Regions from separate parts of the Tepidamorphus gemmatus genome, predicted to be linked through region 1. Evidence: predicted binding sites of a transcription regulator. Region 1 holds the regulator's gene; the other holds the start of a gene.

Region 1 (4,211 bases):
CCGCGCCGTCTTGATCGCACATTCCAGCGCCTCGGCGCCGGAATTCGTGAAGAACACCGCATCCGCGAAGGAATTCTCCGTCAGACGTCGCGCCAGCTCCTCCTGCCCCGGCACCTGATACAGGTTGGAGACATGCCACACCCGGCCGGCCTGTTCGGTCAGGGCCTTGACGAGGTGCGGATGGCAGTGGCCGAGCGAGTTCACCGCGATGCCGCTGGCGAAATCCAGGTACTCCGTGCCATCGGCGGTGAACAGGCGCACGCCTTCTCCCCGCTCGAAAGCAAGGTCTGCCCGCGCGAATGTCGGATAGAGCGCAGACGTCACGGTCGTCGATCCTGATGCTGAAACGAATAATGCCGCCTCCCACGGCGGCATCATGCAGATCATAATATTTGCGTGGCCGACACTGTCAATTGCAGCGACCTGCTGGCGGGCGGCACACCGCGGGCCGCGGCGTCGGGCCGGCACTGTTGCATTCGCGAATCACCCCGACGCTTTCTGGGGAAATTGCTAAGGAAAGGTAAGCGCCGGGGTTGCCCGAGAGTCCGCCCATATTGTAGCCTTCAACCGTCGATATACGACATTTCGTGCGGCGGACCAGTTGAATCACCTATTTGTGGTGCAGGGGCGGGAGCTCGCCTGTCGGGCGATTCCGTCGGGGGTCCGGATTCCGTCCGCACAGACGATATGGAGCGGCGAAATGTCTTGGTCGGATGAGCGCGTCGAACTTCTCAAGAAGCTGTGGGGTGACGGCCTGAGCGCGAGCCAGATCGCCGCCGAGCTGGGCGGTGTGACCCGCAATGCGGTGATCGGCAAGGTTCACCGGCTCGGGCTCTCGGGGCGTGCCAAGGCGGCGCGACCCGCGGCGCCCCGCCAGCGCAAGGTGCGCCGACCCTCGCTGCCGCCGCGCCCGGCGGCACGTGTCATCGGCAACACGGTCCTCAAGGTCGCTCTGTCGCCGGAGCTCGACGAGGAGGTGGAGGAGGAGGTGGTCGTGCAGGTCCGCGCGCCGGCGGTGGTGGAAGAGCTGTTCATCCTGCCGGAGGAACGGGTCACGATCCTGCAGCTGACCGAGCAGACCTGCAAATGGCCGGTCGGCGATCCTGGCAGCGCCGAATTCTACTTCTGCGGTCGTCGTTCGGAACCCGGCATGCCCTATTGCGAACATCACTGCCGCATCGCCTACCAGCCGGCCGGAGACCGGCGGCGCGGACGCTGAGGCCATCGCCGCCCGCGCCGCCATTCGCACCGCCGGGCGGCGCGGACTGCCGCGGAAGGGCGGTGGCAGAAGTGACGCAGCCGCTTGAATGAGACAGGCGCGACCGCGCCGGTCGTGTGCACTTGCCGCACCGCTCGACTCGCCGTGCGCCCGTTCAGGGTGGATGGCCGACCGCGCGCCCCCCGGCTGTCAGTTGGCGGCGAACTGCTCGTTGAACGCGTAACCGGCGCCGCGCACCGTGCGGATCGGGTCGATCTTGCGGCCGCGATTGATCGCCTTGCGCAACCGGCCGACATGGACGTCGACGGTGCGCTCGTCGACGTAGACGTCACGTCCCCAGACACCGTCGAGCAGCTGTTCGCGGGTGAACACGCGGCCCGGGCTCTGCATCAGGAACTCCAGCAGCCGGAACTCGGTCGGGCCGAGATGCACCTCGCGGCCGCCGCGGCGGACGCGGTGGGTCTCGCGGTTCAGCTCGATATCGCCGGCCTGCAGCACCGAGGCGATGATCTCCGGCCGCGCCCGGCGCAGGATCGCCTTCACCCGCGCCATCAGTTCGGGCAGCGAGAATGGCTTGGTGACATAGTCGTCGGCGCCGGTCGCCAGGCCCCGGATGCGTTCGCTTTCCTCGCCGCGCGCGGTCAGCATGATGACCGGCAGGTTTGCCGTCTCGGGCCTCGCCCGCAGCCGGCGACACAGCTCGATTCCCGAGATGCCCGGCAGCATCCAGTCGAGCAGCACCAGATCCGGCGTCACCTCTCGGATGCGCGTCTCCGCCTCATCACCGCGGCCGACCGACTCGACGGCATAGCCCTCGGCCTCGAGGTTGTAGCGCAACAGCAGCGTCAGCGGTTCCTCGTCCTCGACAATCAGGACCTTTGCATTCCTGGCCATGTGCGTCCGCTCAGTCATCGGTCTGCGGCAGATCGGCGGTGGCGAAGCTGGACTGGTCCATCTTCGGCCGCTTCTCGAGCAAGGGTTCGCCGCGCACCAGATAGGCCACCGTTTCGGCGATGTTGGTGACGTGATCGCCGATCCGCTCGATGTTCTTCGCCGCGAACAACAGATGCGTGGCGAAGGTGATGTTGCGCGGATCCTCCATCATGTAGGTCAGGAGCTCGCGGAAGATCGACGTGTACATCACGTCGAGTTCGGCATCGCGTCCCCAGACCTCCAACGCCAGATCGACATCGCGGCGGGCGAAGCTGTCGAGCACGTTCTTGAGCTGCTCGAGCGCAATCTGGCTCATGTGGTCGATGCCGAGCACGGTCTGGCGCGAGCCCGGCTCGGACTGCACGGCAACCGCCCGCTTGGCGATGTTCTTGGCCAGATCGCCGATCCGCTCCAGATCCGACGAGATCTTGATCGCCGCCATGATCTGGCGCAGGTCCAGTGCCATTGGCTGACGCTTGGCGATCATCAGGATGGCAAGGTCCTCCACCTCGCGCTCGAGCCGATCGATCTCGTCGTCGGCCGCGATGGTGCGCATCGCCAGCGCCTGGTCGCGGCGGTTGAGCGCCGTGATGGCGTCGGTGAGCAGCTTCTCGGCATGGCCGCCCATGCGGCTGATCATCAGCGAAAGCTTCTGCAGTTCCTCATCGTAGGACGAGACGATGTGTTCGGTCATGGTCCTCTCCTGCGCCGCCCGGGAGGATGGCGTTGCCTCAGCCGAAGCGGCCGGTGATGTAGTCGTGGGTGCGGGTGTCCCTGGGATTGGTGAAGACATGCTGCGTCGGCCCCACCTCGACCAGGTTACCCAGATGGAAGAACGCGGTGCGCTGCGACACCCGCGCGGCCTGCTGCATCGAATGGGTGACGATGATGATGCAGTAGTTGGCCTTGAGCTCGTCGATCAGCTCCTCGATGCGGGCCGTGGCGATCGGATCGAGCGCCGAACAGGGTTCGTCCATCAGGATCACCTCCGGGTTGACGGCGATCGCGCGGGCGATGCACAGGCGCTGCTGCTGGCCGCCCGACAGACCGGTGCCGGGGTCGTCCAGCCGGTCCTTCACCTCGTTCCACAGCCCTGCCTTCCTGAGGCTCGCCTCGACGACTGCATCGAGCTCGGCCTTGCCGCGCGCAAGGCCGTGGATGCGCGGGCCGTAGGCAACGTTGTCGTAGATCGACTTCGGAAACGGGTTCGGCTTCTGGAACACCATGCCGACCCTGGCGCGCAGCTCCACGACATCGAGGCTCGGCTCGTAGATGTCGCGTCCGTCGAGCGTGATGCGGCCGGTAACGCGCGTCCCGTCGATCGTGTCGTTCATCCGGTTGATGCATCTGAGGAACGTCGACTTGCCGCAGCCCGACGGGCCGATGAAGGCGGTCACCGACCGCTCCGGAATGTCGATCGAGACATTGAACAGCGCCTGCTTGGCACCGTAGAAGACGCACACGTCGCGCGCCTCCACCTTGACCGGGTTCATGTCCGGGTCGGGGATCACCGTCGTCAGATGTGCCGGACGTTCCATCACTGCGGCGTCGTTCATCATGTGCTCCTTGAAGCGCCGGCTACCAGGTGCGCTCGAGGCGCTGGCGCAGGAAGATGGCGATCCCGTTCATCAGGACCAGGAAACCGAGCAGGACCAGGATCGCCGCCGATGTCCGGTCGACGAAGCCCCGCTCGGGGCTGTCCGCCCAGATGAAGATCTGCGTCGGCAGGGCCGTCGAGGCATCGAGCAGGCCGCCGGGCGGCGCGGTGATGAAGGCGTTCATGCCGATCAGCAGCAGCGGCGCCGTCTCGCCGAGCGCCTGGGCAAGCCCGATGATCGTGCCGGTCAGGATGCCGGGCAGCGCCAGCGGCAGCACATGGTCGGTGATCACCTGATGACGCGACGCCCCCAAGCCGAGCGCGGCCTCGCGGATCGACGGCGGCACCGCCTTCAGCGATGCCCGGGTGACGATGATCATCGTCGGCAGCGTCATCAGCGACAGCACCATGCCGCCGACCAGCGGTGCGGATCGCGGCAGCCCGAAGAAGCCGAGAAACACC
Region 2 (4,211 bases), on a different contig from region 1:
CGTCGCCAGCGGACTGCTGTTCCGCGCCGGGGTACTGCTGTCGGCCGGCGAGGCGATCGAGCGCTTCGCGGAGGTCGATACCGTGGTATTCGACAAGACCGGAACCTTGACACTGCCGGAACCGGCGCTGGCCGATCCGGAGTCGGTGCCGGCGGACGTGCTCCGGGATGCGGCGCGGCTCGCCCTGTCGAGCCGTCACCCATTGGCCGCCGCGCTGCGGGCCCATGCCGAGGGCCTGTCGCCGATCGCCGGCGCCGAGGAGATCACCGGCAGCGGCGTCCGCGCGCTCGCCGACGGAATCGAACTGAGGCTGGGCAGCGCCGCATTCTGCGGCGTGCCGGACGACGCCGCCCGCCGCGCGGCGGCGGATGGGCGTTCGCGGGTCTGGTTCCGGCGCGGCAAAGAGGATGCGGTCGCAATCGCCGTGGCGCAGACGCTGCGCCCCGATGCACGCCAGGTGGTGGACCGGCTGAAGCAGCTCGGCCTTGCGCCGATCATCCTGTCCGGCGACCGCGTCGAGGCGGTGGATGCCGTTGCCGACGCCCTCGGCATCGCCGACCGCCGTGCCGGATTGAAGCCGGCCGACAAGATCGGCGCGCTCGAGGCACTGAAGGCGTCGGGCCGCAAGGTGCTGATGGTCGGCGACGGGCTCAACGACGCGCCGGCACTCGCCGCCGCGCACGCCTCGATCTCGCCGGTGACGGCGGTGCACCTGTCGCAGGCGGCCGCCGACGCGGTATTTCTCGGCGAGAGGCTGGCGCCGGTCGCCGCGGCGGTCGAAGTCTCGCGCCGCGCCCGCCGCGCCATGGACCAGAACCTCTGGTTCTCCGCGCTTTACAACTTCCTCGCCATGCCGATCGCGGTGTTCGGCCTGGTGACGCCGCTGGTCGCTGCGCTGGCCATGTCGGGCTCCTCCGTCATCGTCACGCTGAACGCCCTGCGTGTGCGCATGGTGGAAAGATCCGACTGATGGACGCGCTGATCTTCCTCGTTCCGGTGGCGCTCGGGCTTGGCCTGCTCGGTCTCGCCGGCTTCCTCTGGTCGATGAAGACGGGTCAGTACGAGGATCTCGACGGCGCGGCCTGGCGCGCGATCATGGACGACGACGAGGGCGCCGCTTCCCCTCACCGGGTTGGGAAGCCGATCCTACTCGGCGGCTGCACTCAGCGCCGCTCCGGCGGCGAAGGGGATGCCCAGTGAGGTCCAGGTCTCGCTCAGCGCCTCGGCCAGCTCGTCTATGAGGTCCGGCGTGTGGAACGGCGTCGGCGTGATGCGAAGCCGTTCGGTACCGCGTGGCACGGTCGGGAAGTTGATCGGCTGGATATAGATCAAGTGCTTCTCGAGCAGCCGGTCGCTGGCCGCCTTGCACAGCTCGGGGTCGCCGACCAGCACCGGCACGATGTGGGTGTCGGACGGCATCACGGGGATGCCGCGCCGGGCGAGCGCGAGCTTGGTCAGGCCGGCGTGCCGCTGCTGGGCCTCGCGCTCGGCGGAAGAGTATTTCAGATGGCGGATCGCGGCCGTCGCCGCCGCTGCTACCGCCGGCGGCAACGCGGTGGTGAAGATGAAGCCCGGCGCATGCGAGCGTACCGCGTCGACGATGTCGGCGCTCGAGGCGATGTAACCGCCGAGGCAGCCGAACGCCTTGGCGAGCGTCCCCTCGATCACGTCAATACGCTGCATGTGCCCGTCGCGCTCGGCGATGCCGGCGCCGCGGGGCCCGTACATGCCCACCGCATGCACCTCGTCGATATAGGTCATGGCGCCGTAGCGCTCTGCGAGATCGCAAATCCGCCCGATCGGCGCGATGTCGCCATCCATGGAGTAGACGGATTCGAATACCACGAGCTTCGCCCGATCGCGGCCGCCCGCCCGCAGCAGGTCCTCGAGATGGTCGAGGTCGTTGTGCCGGAAGATCCGCTTCTCGGCACCGGACCGGCGAACGCCCTCGATCATCGACGCATGGTTGAGCTCGTCCGACAGGATCAGGCAGTCGGGCAGCAGCCGCGCCAACGTCGAGATCGACGCCTCGTTGGAAATGAAGCCGGAGGTGAAAGCCAGCGCCGCCGGCTTGCGGTGCAGGTCGGCGAGTTCCGCCTCGAGCTGCACCAGCGGATGGCTGGTGCCGGAAATGTTGCGGGTCCCGCCGGCGCCGACGCCCATCCGCGCGGCGGTCTCCGTGAACGCGGCGAGGACGTCGGGATGCTGCCCCATGCCCAGATAGTCGTTCGAGCACCAGATGGTAATCTCGCGCGGGCCCTGAGCGGCATGATGGACGGCGCGGGGAAATCGCCCGGCGATCCGCTCCAGCTCGGCAAAGACCCTGTAGCGCTTCTCGGCCGTGACCTTGTCCAGGGCGCCCCGGAAGGCGGCGGCATAGTCAAATGGCATGGCAGATTTCCGCTGATTCTCGTCTCGGCTCGCATTGCCCGGTGTCCGCCGACGGTTGACACCGCCATGCGGCAGCCGCCCGGTGAGGGCGGGCACCGCAGGATCGCACGCAGCATGCGGCCACGTGCAGTCCTAGCATATGACAGGGATCAAGTAAGAACCATTCCAGGATGGCCTGCCAACCCTGCGGCAATTCGCACCGGCGGCAGCAGAGCTGCTGTCATCGGGCTGTCATCGATGTCACTGTCTAGTCGCCGATCCAGAAGGAGCTGCCGCTGATGTCCGACAGCTGTGATCTCGCCATTGTGGGAGCCGGCATCGTCGGCCTTGCCCATGCGCTCGCCGCTGCGCGGCGCGGCCTCAAGGTCGTCGTCATCGACCGCGACGCCCAGGCGAACGGGGCATCTGTGCGAAACTTCGGCTTCGTCACCGTCACCGGCCAGCAGGCTGGCGCCTGCTGGCGCCGCGCCCTGCGCTCGCGCGATGTCTGGGCGGAGATCGCACCGCGGGCCGGGATCGAGATCGCCCATCGCGGGCTTGCTGTCGCGGTCCGCCACCCCGAATCGATCGCCGTGCTCGAGGCCTTCCGCGAAACCGAGATGGGCGCAGCCTGCGAACTGCTGACCGCGGGCGAGGCGCGCGCGCGGATGCCCGCGCTCGGTGCAGACATACGCGCGGTGCTGTGGAGCCCGCACGAGCTGAGGGTCGAATCGCGCGACGCGGTGCCCCGTCTTGCCCGCTGGTTGGCGGAGTCGCACGGTATCCGGTTCGTGCGCAACACGGCGGTGCGCGGGATCACGCTGCCGGCGATCGAGACCTCGGCGGGTAGGATCCGTGCCGACGCCGCGGTCGTCTGCCCTGGCGACGATCTCGTCGGGCTCTATGCCGATCGGATCGCCGCCTACGGCCTCACCCGCTGCAAGCTGCACATGATGCGCCTGGCACCGGATCGGCCGTTCCGGCTCGGCGCGGCGGTGATGTCGGATCTCGGCCTGGTGCGCTATCTCGGCTATGCGGAACTTCCCGAGGCGGCGGCGCTGCGGCAGCGGTTGGAGCGCGAGGCCGCTGACGCGCTGGCCAACGGCGTCCACCTGATCGTGGTGCAGTCGGCCGACGGGTCGCTGGTGGTCGGGGACAGCCATCACTACGCCACGACACCCGATCCATTCGCGCCGGAGGCCGTCGATCGCCTCATCCTCGACGAGATGGAGCGCATCCTGGCGTTCGGTTCCTTCCGGGTATCGGAGCGCTGGATCGGCACCTATGCCTCGGCGAGCGACCGGCTGATGCTGGTCGACAGGCCCGAGGCGCATGTCAGGATCGTGATCGTGACCAGCGGCACCGGCGCCTCGACCGCCTTCGGTATCGCCGAGGAGGTGATCGCGGACATGTTCGGCTAGCGCCATTCCTGGAGACTTGGAGTCCGGTTCTCCGTCAGGAGTTGCGACGAAACAGGGAGTTGAAGCGGAATGATGGCGGACGGGTTGCTGAAGGCAGTGATCTTCGACTGGGCGGGGACCGTTGTCGACTTCGGGTCACGTGCGCCGATGGGCGCCTTCGTCGAGGTATTCCGCCGCTTCGGCGTCGAGATCTCGATCGACGAGGCCCGGGTGCCGATGGGACTGCCGAAATGGGATCACATCGCCGCGCTCGGACGCATCCCGCGGATCGCGGAGGCCTGGCAGGCGGCGCATGGCCGGCCGTTCGCAACACGCGACGTCGACGCCATCTACGAGGCATTCGTTCCGCTCAACGCGGAGATCGTCACCGATTTCTCCGATCTCGTCCCCGGGGTCGTCGAAACGGTCGCCGAGCTGCGG

The links. Region 1 encodes PhoB, which activates phosphate uptake and scavenging genes when phosphate is short. Its sites were predicted from a motif close to TGTCATNNANCTGTCAT; they were not measured.
Region 2: the regulator PhoB is predicted to act here: its motif matches at 2,610-2,626, upstream of EDC22_RS12945 (TIGR03364 family FAD-dependent oxidoreductase).

What each region holds. Positions count from the first base shown of each region.
Region 1 covers NZ_SMAK01000001.1:61,819-66,029, reverse strand. Annotated here, with positions in the region: gene EDC22_RS00310 (aspartate aminotransferase family protein) at 1-375, opposite strand, end outside; gene EDC22_RS00305 (GcrA family cell cycle regulator) at 701-1,219, shown strand; gene phoB (phosphate regulon transcriptional regulator PhoB) at 1,409-2,113, opposite strand; gene phoU (phosphate signaling complex protein PhoU) at 2,124-2,846, opposite strand; gene pstB (phosphate ABC transporter ATP-binding protein PstB) at 2,884-3,690, opposite strand; gene pstA (phosphate ABC transporter permease PstA) at 3,731-4,211, opposite strand, start outside.
Region 2 covers NZ_SMAK01000007.1:243,253-247,463, forward strand. Annotated here, with positions in the region: gene EDC22_RS12930 (heavy metal translocating P-type ATPase) at 1-970, shown strand, start outside; partial or broken gene ccoS (cbb3-type cytochrome oxidase assembly protein CcoS) at 970-1,125, shown strand; gene hemA (5-aminolevulinate synthase) at 1,147-2,391, opposite strand; gene EDC22_RS12945 (TIGR03364 family FAD-dependent oxidoreductase) at 2,670-3,791, shown strand; gene phnX (phosphonoacetaldehyde hydrolase) at 3,861-4,211, shown strand, end outside.